DNA from 2 places in the Sinorhizobium sp. FG01 genome. Region 1 is predicted to be linked to the other one. Evidence: predicted binding sites of a transcription regulator. Region 1 holds the regulator's gene; the other holds the start of a gene.
What was found. Region 1 encodes LexA, which represses DNA repair genes until DNA is damaged. Its sites were predicted from a motif close to TGTTCNNNNTGTGTTCNG; they were not measured.
Positions count from the first base shown of each region.

Region 2: the regulator LexA is predicted to act here: its motif matches at 5,752-5,769, upstream of dinB (DNA polymerase IV).

Region 1 covers NZ_NWTB01000003.1:86,897-94,675, reverse strand. The annotation lists gene CO656_RS03190 (ABC transporter substrate-binding protein) at 1-167, opposite strand, end outside; gene CO656_RS03185 (LacI family DNA-binding transcriptional regulator) at 311-1,339, shown strand; gene CO656_RS03180 (DUF2264 domain-containing protein) at 1,336-3,189, shown strand; gene CO656_RS03175 (hydroxyacid dehydrogenase) at 3,186-4,196, shown strand; gene CO656_RS03170 (sugar phosphate isomerase/epimerase) at 4,193-4,963, shown strand; tRNA gene CO656_RS03165 (tRNA-Ala) at 5,051-5,126, shown strand; gene CO656_RS30105 (hypothetical protein) at 5,439-5,606, shown strand; gene lexA (transcriptional repressor LexA) at 5,841-6,551, shown strand; tRNA gene CO656_RS03150 (tRNA-Cys) at 6,817-6,890, shown strand; gene CO656_RS03145 (YrbL family protein) at 7,109-7,779, opposite strand, start outside.
Region 2 covers NZ_NWTB01000006.1:48,944-56,722, forward strand. The annotation lists gene CO656_RS10545 (phosphoenolpyruvate hydrolase family protein) at 1-766, shown strand, start outside; gene CO656_RS10550 (cupin domain-containing protein) at 797-1,210, shown strand; gene CO656_RS10555 (Xaa-Pro peptidase family protein) at 1,242-2,429, shown strand; gene CO656_RS10560 (DJ-1/PfpI family protein) at 2,492-3,088, opposite strand; partial or broken gene CO656_RS10565 (3'-5' exonuclease) at 3,358-4,317, shown strand; gene dinB (DNA polymerase IV) at 4,603-5,700, opposite strand; gene ligD (DNA ligase D) at 5,929-7,779, shown strand, end outside.

The sequences.
Region 1 (7,779 bases):
TGGAAGAGCTTGGCGACGCTCAAGGTCCGCTTCGAGCGATCGTTGGATCCCCACCACATGGCGCGGAGCTGCACGTTTTCGGCAGCGAAAGCCGAGGTCGCGCCGAGTGCAAGACCAGCGGCCGTGCCGGCCGAGCCGAGCAGGAATGTACGTCGATTGAGTAGCATGCCGTTCCTCCTGTCGTTGTCTGCCTCGCGCTCTCCTCCAGCGCCAGGCGAAGCCATTCTGCGAAAGCTTATGCAAGAAAATTGATTTTGCAAGATTTTGTTCGCGACTTGCAAATTTGCACAAATTGCGCGATCTTTGCGCCATGACAGACATTTCTTCCAAACGACTGCGGCAGGCCGACATCGCTACTCGGGCCGGCGTCTCCGTTTCCACCGTCTCGCGTGTCCTTGCGAACGAGCCGGGCATCAGCGACGACGTCCGCCGGCAGATCCTCCAGGTCGCCTCCGAGATCGGCTATCCGATCAAAGCCCCGCCAGCGACAAGCCCCGGCGCCTTGGCCCTGATCGCAAGCCATGGCGTGACGGGCGGCCTCAGTGTCTTTTACGAGGGGATTGTCGAGGGTCTGCGGTCCGAGGCAGCCAAGTTGGGCATGCCTTTCGATATCCGCCTTGCCAGAGAGGCGAAGGCGACACCTGAAGCGGTCCGGGAACACCTGGGATCCGTCGAAGCGGAAGGGCTCTTCCTGGTCGGGATCGACCCCGCTGACGCACTTTGCAAATGGCTCGAGGAAAGTCGCACGCCGGTCATCCTGGTCAATGGCACCGACCCGCAAATGCGTTTCGACGGCATCTCGCCCGCAAACTTCCACGGCGCCTATGCGGCGACCCGGCGATTGCTTGAGGCAGGCCATCGCCGCATCCTTCACCTGACCGGATCGCATCGGCATACGATCCGTGAACGTGTTCGCGGCTTCGAGGCGGCAATCGCTTCGGCGGACGGCGGCGAAGGGCGCGTCATCCGCCTGCCCTTCGAGGGCAATTCCAGCGTCGAGGCGCATGCGGCGACGCTCGCCGCCCTTGCCGAGGACGGCGGCTTCACGGCTGCGTTCTGCATGAACGACTTTCTCGCCGTCGGCGTGCTCGAAGCGGTCACCGAGCTCGGCCGGCGCGTTCCCGAGGATTTCGCCATCGTCGGCTTCGACGATCTGCCCTGCGCCGAAATGGCAAATCCACGGCTCGCGACGATGCGTGTCAACCGCGTGGCCCTCGGCCGCGACGCGATCGGTATGATGCACTTCCGTCTCCATCATCGCGATAGGCCCGCCCGGCACGTGTCGCACGCGGTGTTCCCCGTCGCCGGCGGAAGCTTGGAGGCGAGACGGCACCCATGACCTATGATCCCGCCAGTTCCAACCCGCTCGTCGGCAATCCGCTGGAAACACGCAGCGACATGCAGCACGCCCTGCTGGGCCTCTTCGATCCGCTGTTGCCGTATTTTTCAAAAGGGAACGCGCGCGTCCGCCTCGATGCCGCCGCCGCCCACTTCGACCGGGCCGCAGCCGATCTCGAGGGCTTCGCGCGGCCGCTTTGGGGGCTTGCACCGTTTGCCGCCGCCGGCGGCGATTTCCCCCATTGGCGCCGCTATGTCGAGGGCATCGCAAACGGCACCGACCCGAACCATCCGGAGTTCTGGGGCAATGTCGGCAACCGCGACCAGCGCATGGTCGAACTCGCCGCCCTCGGCTTCACCCTTGCCCTGATCCCGGAGAAACTGTGGGACCCGCTAAGCGGCCGGGCAAGAGACAACCTCGTCACCTATCTGCTCCGGGCGCGAGAGTTCGATTATGCCGAAAACAATTGGAAGTTCTTCCGTATCCTCGTCGACATCGCACTCGATCGGCTCGGTATCGACTACGACCGCAGCCTGACCGATGCCTATCTCTCGGAACTCGACGGATTTTACATAGCGGACGGATGGTATCGGGACGGCAATGTGCGGCGTGTCGACCATTACATCCCGTTTGCGATGCACTTCTACGGCCTCATCTATTCGCGCCTCGTCGAGGATGACTATGCCAGGCGCTATCGCGAGCGTGCGCTGGCCTTTGCCCAGGATTTTCGCCACTGGTTCGCCGAGGACGGAGCGACCGTCCCCTTCGGCCGCAGCCTCACCTATCGCTTCGCCTGCGCCAGCTTCTGGTCGGCGCTCGCCTTTGCCGATCTCGAGGCGCTGCCCTGGGGCGAGATCAAGGGCCTTTGCCTTCGCCACCTCAGATGGTGGGCGGACAAACCGATCACCCATCGGGACGGCGTGCTGTCGGTCGGTTACGGCTATCCGAACCTGTTGATGTCGGAAAACTACAATTCAGCGGGCTCTCCCTACTGGGCGTTCAAGGCCTTCCTGCCGCTCGCTGTTTCCAAGAACCATCCGTTCTGGACTTCCCAGGAAACGGCCCCGAGCCCGTCGCCCGACCCGGTGGCGCTCCCCCATCCTGGCATGGTGATGATGCCCGCCAAGGGCGACGTCGTGGCGCTTTCCTCCGGGCAGGAGAACCGGCAAATGCGGTTCGGCTCGGAAAAATACGCGAAATTCGCCTACTCGACGCGTTACGGCTTCAGCGTCGAGAGCGACGAGCGGGCCTTCAGCGGAGGCTCCTTCGATTCGATGCTGGCCTTCAGCGACGACGGCATTCACTACCGTGTGCGCGAGGCGAACGAGGAAGCACGGCTTGCCGGTAACGTGCTCTTTGCGAGGTGGTCGCCCTGGCCGGACGTCTCCGTCGAGACCTGGCTGCTGCCGGCCACGCCCTGGCATGTCCGGGTGCACAGGATCACGACGCCGCGGCCGCTTGAAACTGCCGAGGGCGGCTTTGCCATTGCCAGACGGGACTTCGAAGCCGATACACTTTCCGCACAGGCGGGTTGGGCCTATGCCATCGGCAAAGAGGACTTCAGCGGAATCCACGACCTCGGCTCGACAGTCACGCGCCAAGGTCTGGCACAGAAGGCGGCGCCCAATACCAATCTCATCGCCGCAAAGACCCTGGTGCCGCAATTGCGCGGCACGATCCCCGCCGGTGAGACTATTCTCCGCTGCGCCGTGCTGGCCGTTCGCGACATCTCGGCCGTGTCGGGCGATTGGGAAGGTCCGCCCGCTGTCCCCAAGATCGCCGAACTGCGCACCGTCGCCGAAGAGGGCGTAAGGGTCAGCGCCATGCAAGCGCCGGGACGCATGTCATGACCCCCCCGGCGATTGCCTTCGCGATGCAGCCCGAAAGGACGGAACACGTACTCACACCGGAACTTTTCGCACGCATAGACCGTCTCGCTCGCATACTCGATCGGCAACCCATGACCGTTTTCGGCGACGGCCGGGGAAGCCGCTTGCTCGCCGAAGCGGAGATCCTGGTGACCGGCTGGGGCGCCCCGAGCTTCGATGCGAACGCCCTTCGATCGGCCCCTCGCCTTCGGCTCATCGTCCATGCGGCAGGAACGGTCAAGGACCTGATCGATTTGTCCGTGTTCGATGCAGGAATCACCGTCAGCCATGCGGCCGAAGCCAACGCCGTGCCGGTCGCGGAGTTCACGCTGGCGGCAATCATTTTTTCGGGCAAGCACGTTTTTCGCTTCCGCGACCTTTATGCCGCCGACAGAGGGCGTCAGCGCATCCAGCTGCTGCAGGGGCAGGCTATTGGAAACTACCGCCGCACCATCGGCATCGTTGGCGCCTCGCGGATCGGAAGGCGGGTGATCGACCTGCTTCGCCCCTTCGATTATCGGGTGCTGCTCTACGATCCCTTGGTCGGGGAAGAAAGCGCTTCGGCTATCGGTGTCGAAAAAGCCGATCTCGAGACGCTGATGGCGCATTCGGATATAGTCTCGCTGCATGCGCCTTCTCTGCCCGAGACCCAGCACATGATCGACGGGCGGCGGCTGTCCCTGATGAAGAACGGTGCGACACTGATCAATACGGCGCGGGGTGCGCTCGTGGACGAGGCCGCACTGATAGACCGGCTGAAGACGGGCGCAATCAATGCCGTCATCGACGTGACGGATCCCGAGGTGCCGGAAGGAACGTCGCCTTTCTATGATTTGCCGAACGTCTTCCTAACGCCGCACATTGCCGGCGCCATCGGACTTGAGAGGACGCGACTCGGCGAAATGGCCGTCGACGAAATCGAGCGCTTTCTGGAAGGCCGGCAGCTGCTGTTCGAAGTCCGCAAGCACGACCTGGAGCGCATTGCATGAGCGATTTCGAACCGGGGCTCTGCACCGTCACCTTCAGGAGCTTGCCTCCGGAAAAAATCGTCGGCTTAGCCCGGAGCGCCGGTCTTGCGGCGATCGAATGGGCAGGCGACGCTCATATTGCTCCGGGCGACACGTCCAACGCCCGGATCGTCGGGCTCCTCAGCGCAAGGGCCGAACTGACGACATCCTACGGATCCTATGTCGCGCCACCGACTGACGACCTCATCGAATTCAGGCGTGCGCTCGAGAGCGCGATTGCACTCGGTGCCTCGAATATCCGCATCTGGCCAGGCACCCGCCGGCGCGATTCAAAGGACTACAGCGCAGGCGAAAGACGTGATGCCGCAAAGGCGATCCGCGACATGGGCGCCGAAGCCGCGCGCCACCGCGTGACCGTCTCGCTGGAATATCACCCGCAATCGCTGACGGACACGACCGACTCGGCAAGCCGCCTGATCGACGCGATCGCCCACGACAATGTTTATCTCTATTGGCAGCCGCGGCCCGGGCTGGAGCTCGGCGAGGCGCTCGCAGAGGTCGCCCGCATCGGTCAGCATGTATCTCATGTCCACGTCTTCGCCTGGGATCGAAATCGCAACCGTTTTCCCCTGGCATCGGCATCCGACTATTGGCGAAGCGTCCTCACGGCCCTCCCCGCATCGCGCTGGACCGGGCGACGCTTTGCAATGCTGGAATTCGTCGCCAATGACGATCCCGCCGCCTTCATCGAGGACGCCGCGACGCTCAAGCAAATTCTCCTCGAGTGACATCCACGACGGCCCCGATCCTCCCCACGCGAGACGCCGGGAGGGACTGGCGCGGGCGCTCAAATCCGCCTATATAGGTGAACGGCTGGGGTCGTAGCTCAGTTGGGAGAGCGCCGCAATCGCACTGCGGAGGTCGAGGGTTCGACTCCCTTCGACTCCACCAAACGACCTTTGTCCGACCCGGAGACATAGGTAACAGAACATCGCTAAGACATCAGCGACATCTCTGTAGCGGGCCGATCCGACGTGGCTCGTCACCCTCGGACGACCACCACTTCAGACTGTGTTCGCAGCAGACCCATTGCGAACGCGAATTCCGTTAAGAAGCGAGCGACCCGAAGTCAGAGGGAGCGGTGTTTTCCACCCGATGTGCCGTCTTCCCGCCTTGCCCCTCGCTTGCCAAAGAGCCTGATTTGAGAGAGACTTAGCACCTGGCATCATTGCATATCGGCAACTCCCGCAAGTGGGGACTACCATGCCTCTCAAATCTCTGATCGCCGCCGCCTTAATCGCTCTTCTCACACTTTCAGGATGCGCCACGACAGGCGCTACGGGCAACACGACCTACACCCAGTGGTACGGCCCCTACCCTGAACCCGACTTCGACGTTCTTAGCCCCGGCGGGCTGCGCCTCGCCTACTAGGACGGCTTGTCAAGACGATGCACAGCGTCGTCAAAGGTGAGCAAACGCTCGCCTATGTGTGACGCTTGCCGCACGCAAGTCTTCACCACCATCGAAACCCGCAAACCGTCCGTGCCGCCCTGATAGCGGACGCGCCTCGACGCATGAGTTCACGGAATATTAAGTGCTTGCGGAACACATATGGAACGGATAGTTTCTGTTCTTGATTTGTTTCGCGAATCTGGAGTGACGCGCATGCTGACCCGCAAGCAACAGGAATTGCTTCTGTTCATTCATGAACGGATGAAGGAATCCGGGGTCCCGCCCTCCTTCGACGAGATGAAAGATGCGCTCGATCTTGCGTCGAAATCGGGCATCCACCGGCTGATCACTGCGCTGGAAGAACGCGGTTTCATTCGCCGGCTACCCAATCGGGCCCGAGCGCTCGAGGTCATCAAGCTGCCGGAAGCCTATTCGAGCCCAGCCCAGCCGCGGCGCGGCTTCTCGCCGAGCGTCATCGAGGGCAGCCTCGGCAAGCCCCCGGCACCGAAGCCGGCGCCAACGCCGCCGGTCGAGAGCGCGTCTATAACAGTGCCGGTCATGGGCCGGATCGCCGCCGGCGTGCCGATTTCGGCCATTCAGAACAATACGCACGAGATTTCCGTGCCGGTCGAGATGATCGGCAGCGGCGAGCACTACGCCCTCGAAATCAAGGGCGATTCGATGATCGAGGCGGGCATTCTCGATGGCGACACGGTGATCATCCGCAACGCCAGCACCGCCAGCCCGGGCGACATCGTCGTCGCCCTGATCGACGACGAGGAGGCAACCTTGAAGCGATTCCGCCGCAAGGGCGCATCGATCGCACTGGAAGCGGCGAATCCGGCTTACGAAACGCGCATCTTCGGACCCGACCGCGTGAAAATTCAGGGCAAACTCGTCGGTCTGATCCGGCGCTATCACTAGGCCGATTTGGGTTCCTGTGCCGATCCTGTGTGCGGTCGTTTCGCGCGGTCGCGACGACAGAACTGTTCTCTTTGCCTTCCGTGATCTCGCTTACTGCGGCCGGCGTTTATTGGTCTCGGCGTCCGCCATGCCACCGGCAAGAAGCGCTCTCGTATTCCGGCCTGTTCAAAGCTGTTTGTGGGCGTCTTTTTTGAACGTCTCCCTCTTGCGCTCCACATGGATTCGTTTTAAACGCCCGCCATCGCTCGATTTTACGAGCACGAGAGGCCTCGTGGCGGAGTGGTGACGCAGAGGACTGCAAATCCTTGTACCCCGGTTCAATTCCGGGCGAGGCCTCCATTACACATCTAATTGCCGATTCTACGTCACGAGATCAGGTGCTCGATCCGGTGCCACGCCCTTGGCTGGTAGCAATCTGCTCCAGGGTTTTCCCACAGCTCAGGTCGATGTTTATAGCCCGTCGATCGGCGACCCAAAGTTGAATCGAGGCATTTTTCGCCTGCCGAGGCATATAAGCTTGGCGCGAACCTGCCCCGGAGCTTTAGCTGTTGAGGCGATTAGACCGGTACGCTCGACAAGACCGCCGCCAAGAGCGCCGGATGCGGCGAGGCAGTTGACAAGCGCAGATAGCGGCCGGTCGGCTTTGAATGCCGCATCAGTGCGGCGTGGACAGATTGTTCTCCGTCTATCGCGGCTGGATGCTCCAATATTCTCGCCAGCTTCGTCAGCAGCTTCGAACGCATCCGTCTGAGCTTGATGTCGTTCGCACGGCGACAGAGAGCGAAAATGCGTAAGAAACTCTTCTCTCCCGTCCCATCGACGCAGATGAGTTCATCGTAACCGCGGCGATCGGTAACGACGAAATTGCCGGGATTTACATCCATCATGACGATGTGCAGGCGGCGAAACCGTTCGAAGATTTCGTCGATCATCGTGAGATGCCTGGCGGTGAGCTGCCCCGAAAACGCCAACTGAGCGAGGGTGGGCGCGAGCTTCCCATCGCGTCTGGTTATTTTTTCCACCACGAGCCCCAGGCCGTACTCGGTCTGGGCGAAGCCGAATATCTTCGGTATCGGCAGTTCGATGGCGTCCGCGAGGGAGAACTTTCTCGCCTGCTCAAGGAATTCGTCGACTTCACGCCGAAACGTTCGATAGGCCCCGAAACGTTTGAATTGGTTGAGGAATGCAAACGCCCTCTTTGACTGGCGTGTGCCGCTTGCTTCTCTGG
Region 2 (7,779 bases), on a different contig from region 1:
CGGGGCCGGCACAGGGATTTCGGCCAAGGCCGAGGAGGCGGGCGGCATCGACCTCATCATCATCTATAACTCCGGCCGTTACCGCATGGCGGGCCGCGGTTCGGCGGCCGGTCTGCTCGCCTATGGAAACGCCAATGAGATCGTCAAGGATATGGCCCTGGAGGTGCTGCCGGTCGTGAAGGCGACACCGGTACTCGCCGGCGTAAATGGCACCGACCCATTCGTGTTCATGCCGCAGTTTCTCGCGAACCTAAAAGCTATGGGCTTTTCCGGCGTACAGAATTTCCCGACCATTGGCCTCTTCGACGGGCGGATCCGGCAGAGCTTCGAGGAGACCGGCATGGGCTACGGTCTCGAGGTGGACATGATCGCCGAAGCCCACCGGCTCGACCTGCTGACGACGCCCTATGTCTTCAACGAGGAAGAAGCGATTGCGATGACCAAGGCCGGTGCAGACATCATCGTCGCTCATATGGGCGTTACTACGGGAGGCGCGATCGGCGCCACGTCCGCGGTGTCGCTCGACGACTGCGTGAGCGAAATCGACGCGATAGCGGCGGCCGCACGTTCGGTACGGAAGGACGTCATCGTGCTTTGCCACGGGGGACCGATTTCGATGCCGGAGGATGCACGCTACATCCTGGATCGTTGCCCAGCCTGCAATGGCTTTTATGGCGCAAGTTCCATGGAACGCCTGCCGGCCGAGGTGGCGATCCGCAAGCAGACGGAAGACTTCAAGGCGCTTGCCATCAGTACGGTGGTCTGAAGCGAGCAAGATGCGGGAGGAGGCCGCGGCATGGCGAAGGACAAATATTTTCTCTATCCGAAGGATGTCGACAGCTTCGGCTTCGACTGGGGCCGCCTCGCACTGACGGTCGCGCCGGAGGTGAACGGGGCCGAGCGCTTCTCGGGTGGTGTGGTGGACTTGCCGAGCGGTGAGGGGCATGCGCGTCACAATCATCCCGGCTCTGAGGAGATCATCTTCGTCATCTCGGGCGAGGGCGAACAAATGGTGGAGGACGAGAACGGCAATCCGGTGACGCAGAAGGTCGGGCCGGGTTGCACGGTCTATGTACCGGAAAGCCGGTACCACTCGACGAAGAACACGGGACCCGGGCCGATGCAACTGTTTGTCGTCTATTCGCCGGCCGGCCCCGAGCGTGCGCTTCGCGGCCTGCCGGATTTCCGATTAATCCCGGCTGGTGCCTGAGGCGCGCGGCAACGGCTTTTAGGAGAAAACCGTGAACATCAGTCCAAGCGAAGCGCGGGCGGTGGAACCGCCTTTCGATGCGGCTAAACTCGACAGGCTTATGGAGGAGGCGGGCATCGACGTGCTGCTCGCCACCTCCAAGCACAATACGCAGTACCTGCTCGGTGGCTACAAGTTCATCTTCTTCGCCGCAATGGATGCGATCGGCCACAGCCGTTATCTGCCGATCGTCGTTTATGAGAAGGGCTCACCCGACCACTCAGCCTATGTTGGCAACCGCATGGAAGGGGGAGAACACCAGAACAAGCCCTTCTGGACACCCAACGTGCTTACGGCGACCTGGGGCACGCTCGATGCGGCAGAACTTGCCGTCGAGCACCTGGAGAAGATCGGCAAGGCGGGTGCTCGCATCGGCATCGAGCCGCCGTTCCTGCCTTCCGATGCGCGGGACCTGTTGGCTTCTCGCCTAGAAGAAGCGCGCTTCGTGGATGCGACGTATACGCTGGAGCGACTACGCGCAATCAAGACACCGCAGGAGCTTCAAAAACTCAAGCTTGCCTCCGAACTGATAACCGATTCCATGCTCGCTACCATCGCGGCGGCACGGGAGGGATCCACGAAGGGCGAGATCATCGAACGCCTCAGGCGGGAGGAGACCAATCGCGGGCTCCACTTCGAATATTGCCTGCTGACCCTCGGCGCCAGTCACAACCGCGCCGCCTCGCCGCAGGCGTGGGCGAAGGGCGAGGTGCTTTCAATCGATTCCGGTGGCAACTATCACGGCTATATCGGTGACCTTTGCCGCATGGGCGTTCTCGGCGAGCCCGATTCAGAGCTTGAGGACCTGCTGGCTGAAGTGGAGGCGATCCAGCAGGCCGCCTTCGCCAGGATCAGGGCCGGCGCTTTCGGCCGCGAGATGATCGCTGCGGCCGAAGCGGTTTTGAAAAGCTTGCCTTCGGCCTCTTTTACCGACTTCTTCTGCCACGGCATGGGTCTCATCAGCCACGAAGCACCCTTCCTGATGACCAACCACCCGGTCGCCTATGAAGGCGTGGACGCGGATCGGCCTCTGGAGGCAGGCATGGTCATTTCCGTCGAGACGACGATGCTTCACCCGAAGCGCGGTTTCATCAAGCTCGAGGATACGCTCGCCGTCACGAGTGACGGATACGAGATGTTCGGCAACAGAGGGCGCGGCTGGAATCACGGGGCGGCATAGCGGGCGGGCAACCTCCCGCGGCAAGACGAAGCCCGGCACGATCGTGTGCCGGGCTCGCAGTCTTATTTATTGTGGTAGATTTCGGTGCCGAGAACCTTAAGGCACTCCCGCATGAAGGCAGCAAGGGCCGTCCAGCCCTTTGCCGATACCATCGTGCCGTCGACATAGGCTTCGGTGGGGGAGAGGTCGATATAGGTGCCGCCGGCCAGCGTAACTTCCGGCTCGCAGGCGCCGAGAGCGCCGACCTTCCTGCCGCGCACGACACCGTCGACGGCAATCAGAATTTGCACGCCGTGGCAGATCGTAAAGATCGGCTTCTGCTTTTCGTGGAAGTGCCGCACGATCGCCTGCACGCGTTTGTCTGTGCGGATGTATTCCGGACCACGGCCGCCGGCGCAGTAAACGGCGTGATACTCGTCGAGTTGAGTTTCTGCTTCCGCGAATGTTTTGTTAATGACGACATTATGGCCGAGTTTCTCGGTGTAGGTCTGGTCGCCTTCGAAGTCGTGCAGGGACGTGCGCAGGATGTCGCCGGCCTTCTTGTCCGGGCAGACGATATGGACGGTATGACCGACGGCCTCCATGGCCTGCTGGAAGACGAAGATTTCGTATTCTTCGGTGAAATCACCGGTAAGCATGAGAATTTTCTTGCCTGGCATGTTTTCTCCTCCTCTGCCGCGGACGAACTTCTCATTCGACTGGATGGGTTGGTCTCTTGTTTCAGAGCGGCGTTAACCGCTTCTCTCCAGCTATCGGGGACCCCTCCCTCTGGGCTTCTTTGCCCTCTGCGTATATCATGGAGACATCAGAAGAGTCCTATGCGTTTCCGATCTAGAGTGCTGGATTGGATTCGGCGCTGTCGAGCTGAACATGACTTGAGTGCGCGTGCGTGATACGTCCGTACCTTTCGGCGCTCAAGACTGCAAGAATGACTGCACAAATCGATATGTTTTCCGACGATGTTGTCGCTCGACCCGAGAAGGCTGCGCGGGCGCTGCATCATAAGCGATCCACACCGCCGGCAGCGGTTGAAGAGGCAATGGCAGCCCATTTGATCTCTACAGGGCGGTATCGCATTCTGAGGAACTCGAACCCCGCCCGGTCATCACAAGCGTTCGGCCTGAATTTCCGCTGAAGGGCGTCATCCTCGACACCGAAACAACCCGGCTCAACCATCGCAAGGATGAGATCATCGAAATAGGGGCAATTGCCTTCACGTTTGACGAGCGTGGCAACATCGGCGACGTCACTGGCCTCTATGGTGGTTTGCGGCAGCCGAGCATTTCCATTCCTGGCGAAATCACCAGGCTGACAGGCATCACCGATGAGATGGTGGCCGGACAGCTCATCGACATGAGGGCATTGGGAACGCTAATCGCCCCGCCGACCTGGTCATCGCTCATAACGCGGGTTTGACCGCCCGTTTTGCGATGCTTTTTCGTCGACTTTTTCAGGCAAGGCATAGGCCTGTTCCAACTCCGAGATCGACTGGTCCTCACGTGGATTCGAGGGAGCGAAACTCGGCTAACTGCTTGGCCAGGCTCGCTTCTTTCATGATGGCCATGGAGCGGTCGACGACTGCTTTGCTCCGCTGGAAGCACTCGCTCGGGAAACAGCTTCCCACTCCACGACAGCATTTGCGGAGCTCTACAGCACAAGTCAGCGCTCACGGGTGCGCATTTTTGCCGAGAACAGCCCCTTCGACATGAAGGATCACCTCAAGGCCCGCGGTTACCGGTGGTCGGACGGGAGCGACGTGCGCCCGAAATCCTGGTGGATCGAGGTCAATGAACCGGAACTGGAAGGCGAACTGCGGTATCTCAGGTCCGAAATCTATCGATACCCTGAGGCAGACCCACCAACCAAGTACCTCACTGCTTTCGATCGGTTAGGGCCTGATGGCTGTAACGCATGTGTCCCAAAGACTGTTGCGGCTGATGCATACCTGCACGGCATAAACTCTGGCGGACGGCGCTTGTCGCAGTATGATCATTTTCATCGAAGCGATGCTCCCTCCCGCAACGCTTCGAATTTCAGACGGCCCACTCCTCCTCCCAGTAGGACGTCTGTTGGAACAGCGGCACTCCTCCTCCCAAGTCGCTGCTCGGTTCTTTTAGGAAAGCCTGCCGCACCTCCTCCCGCGGCAGGCTTTTTTATTTCGGGCCGATGCCCGTCAGAGTCCGAGGTCAAGTTGGGACTGTGATTGCGCATCACTGATTTCGGAGGCCGTCAGCGTTGAAAGCGCGACACCGAGCAGCCTCACAGGTCGCTTGAATGGATAGACGGTTGCCAAGAGGTCCGACGCCGCAGCAAGGATTTCAGGAATGCCCGCAAACGCTACTGACCCGGTCCGGCTCCGCGTCGCCAAGGTGAAGTCCGAGTATTTGATTTTCACGGTGACCGTCTTGCCGCTGATGCCTTGCGCCTCGCAATAGCGCCAGACCTTCTCTGCGAGCGGTTTCAGTTCCGCGGTCGCCAGATCGAGATCATTGATGTCCTCGACGAAGGTATCCTCCGCGCCCACGGACTTGCGGATCCGGTTGGGCTTCACCTGGCGCTCATCGATGCCGCGGGCGATGCCATAGAAATACGGACCCGACTTCCCGAAATGCTCCACCAGGAATTCAAGCGTCTTCTCCTTGAGATCGAGTCCGGTCTCGATGCCATATTTCCGCATGCGCTCCGCAGTCGCCGGCCCGACCCCATGGAATTTCTTGACGGGGAGGGCCTCGACGAAGGCCGGTCCGTTCTTCGGCGTGATCACTGCCTGGCCGTTGGGTTTGTTGAGGTCGCTTGCCATCTTGGCGAGGAACTTGTTGTAGGAGATGCCGGCCGACGCGTTGAGGCCGGTGACGGCCTTGATCTTGGCACGGATCTCCAGCGCGATCTCGGTGGCGATGTCCATGCCTTTCAGGTTCTCGGTAACATCAAGATAAGCCTCGTCAAGCGATAGCGGCTCGATCATCGGCGTGTATTCCGCAAAGATCTCCCGTATCTGCTGGGACACCGCCTTGTAGACGTCGAAGCGCGGCGGCACGAAAATCAGGTCCGGGCACTTTCGCTTGGCGGTGACCGACGGCATTGCCGAATGAACGCCATAGGCGCGCGCCTCGTAGCTCGCCGCAGCGACCACGCCACGCGCGGCGGAGCCTCCGACGGCTATAGGCTTTCCGCGTAAATCGGGGTTATCGCGCTGCTCGACCGACGCATAAAAAGCATCCAGGTCCACATGGACGATTTTGCGAATGGGGGTGGGGCTTATGTCGTTCATGACGGCTTCAGCGATGGCGAGGGGATCGGCGCATTACCGGAGGATCTGCGCCGAAACAAATAGGGAACATACCAGCCTTTACCGCGATATCAACTGTTCGACCGACCTGACCCACGCGCGCCCCGCGAAACTACGGACCGCCGGCCGCGTTGTCATCTGTGAACATCGACGATCGGGAGGCAGACGCCGGCGCCGCTCCTCGTACGACTGGAAGGGTCCGCGAAACCAATGGCTGACAATCTTTCGAAATACCGCGCCAAACGCGATTTCAAGAAGACCAGCGAACCGAGCGGTAAGGCGCAGGTCAAGCCATCGAACCGCCGCCGCTTCGTGATCCAGAAGCACGACGCCACGCGGCTTCACTATGACCTCAGGCTCGAGCTCGACGGCGTGTTCAAATCCTGGGCAGTGACCAGGGGGCCATCGCTCGATCCTAGTGACAAGCGGCTCGCTGTCGAGATCGAGGATCACCCGCTCGACTACGGCGACTTCGAAGGCACGATCCCCAAGGGTCAATATGGCGGCGGCACGGTCATGCTATGGGATCGCGGCTACTGGGAGCCGGAGGGTAGGAAGTCACCTGAAGAGGCCCTGAGGAAGGGCGACTTCAAGTTCACGCTTCTTGGCAAGCGGCTGCATGGCAGCTTCGTCCTAGTTCGGATGCGCAACGATCGCGATGGCGGCAAACGGACCAACTGGCTGCTGATCAAGCATCGTGACGAACATTCGGTTGAGGAGAACGGCGCGGCGATCCTCGAGGAGAACGCGACTTCCGTCGCCTCCGGCCGCGGCATGGAGCAGATCGCGGAAGGCAAGGGCCGCAAGCCACGACCGTTCATGATGGCGAATGCGGATGTAGAAGCGGATGCCGTCTGGGACAGCAAGCACGGTCTGGCGGCTGACGAGCGCAAGAAGAGATCGCGCAAGAATATCGCGACTTCCACGACAGTCGACCTGCCGGGCTTCGTCGCGCCGCAGCTCTGCGAGACGCTTGCGCGGCCGCCGGCCGGCGACGACTGGCTGCATGAGATCAAGTTCGACGGTTATCGGATCCAGATGCGCGTCGCCCAGGGCAAGGTGACGCTGAAGACGCGCAAGGGTCTCGACTGGACCGCGAAATATCCAGAGATCGCCGATGCTGCATCCGAATTGCCCGATTGCATCATCGATGGCGAAATCTGCGCCCTGGACGACAATGGTGCACCCGATTTCGCAGCACTCCAGGCCGCGCTCTCGGAAGGCAAGACCGCTAACCTTGTCTACTTCGCCTTCGACCTGCTCTTCGGTGGCGGCGAGGACTTGAGGTCGATGCGATTGATCGAGCGGAAGAAGCGGCTCGAAGACTTCCTCGCTGCCGGGAGCGATGATCCGCATATCCGCTACGTCGAACACTTCGAATCCGGCGGTGACGCGGTGCTGCGCTCCGCCTGCAAGCTGTCGCTCGAAGGTATCGTCTCCAAGCAGATGGATGCGCCCTATCAGTCGGGCCGCACCGATACCTGGGCAAAGTCGAAATGCCGGGCTGGTCATGAGGTGGTGATCGGTGGCTATGCCAGGACCAACGGCAAGTTTCGATCTCTTCTGGTCGGCGTTCACCGCGGCGATCACTTCGTCTACGTCGGCCGGGTCGGCACGGGCTTCGGCGCCGCGAAGGTCGAGCGGTTCGTCCCCAAGCTGAAGGCGTTGGAAACATCGAAGTCACCCTTCACCGGGATCGGTGCGCCGAAAAAGGAGAAGGAAGTCACCTGGCTGAAACCGGAGCTCGTTGCCGAGATCGAGTTCGCCGACTGGACGGCCGACGGCCTAGTTCGTCAGGCAGCCTTCAAGGGTCTGCGCGAAGACAAGCCAGCCGCGGAGGTCGACACCGAACGGCCGGCAACACCCACCAAGACAGACACACCCGAGCCGGCGCCGAGCGCAAAGACGAGGGCTGTCCGCCGCAAAGGCGCGAAGGCAGAGGTGATGGGCGTCCTCATCTCCAGTCCCGACAAGGCGCTCTGGTCGGACGCCGGCGATGGCGAACCGGTCACAAAGGAGGACCTTGCCCGCTATCATGAAGCTGTCGGCACCTGGCTCATC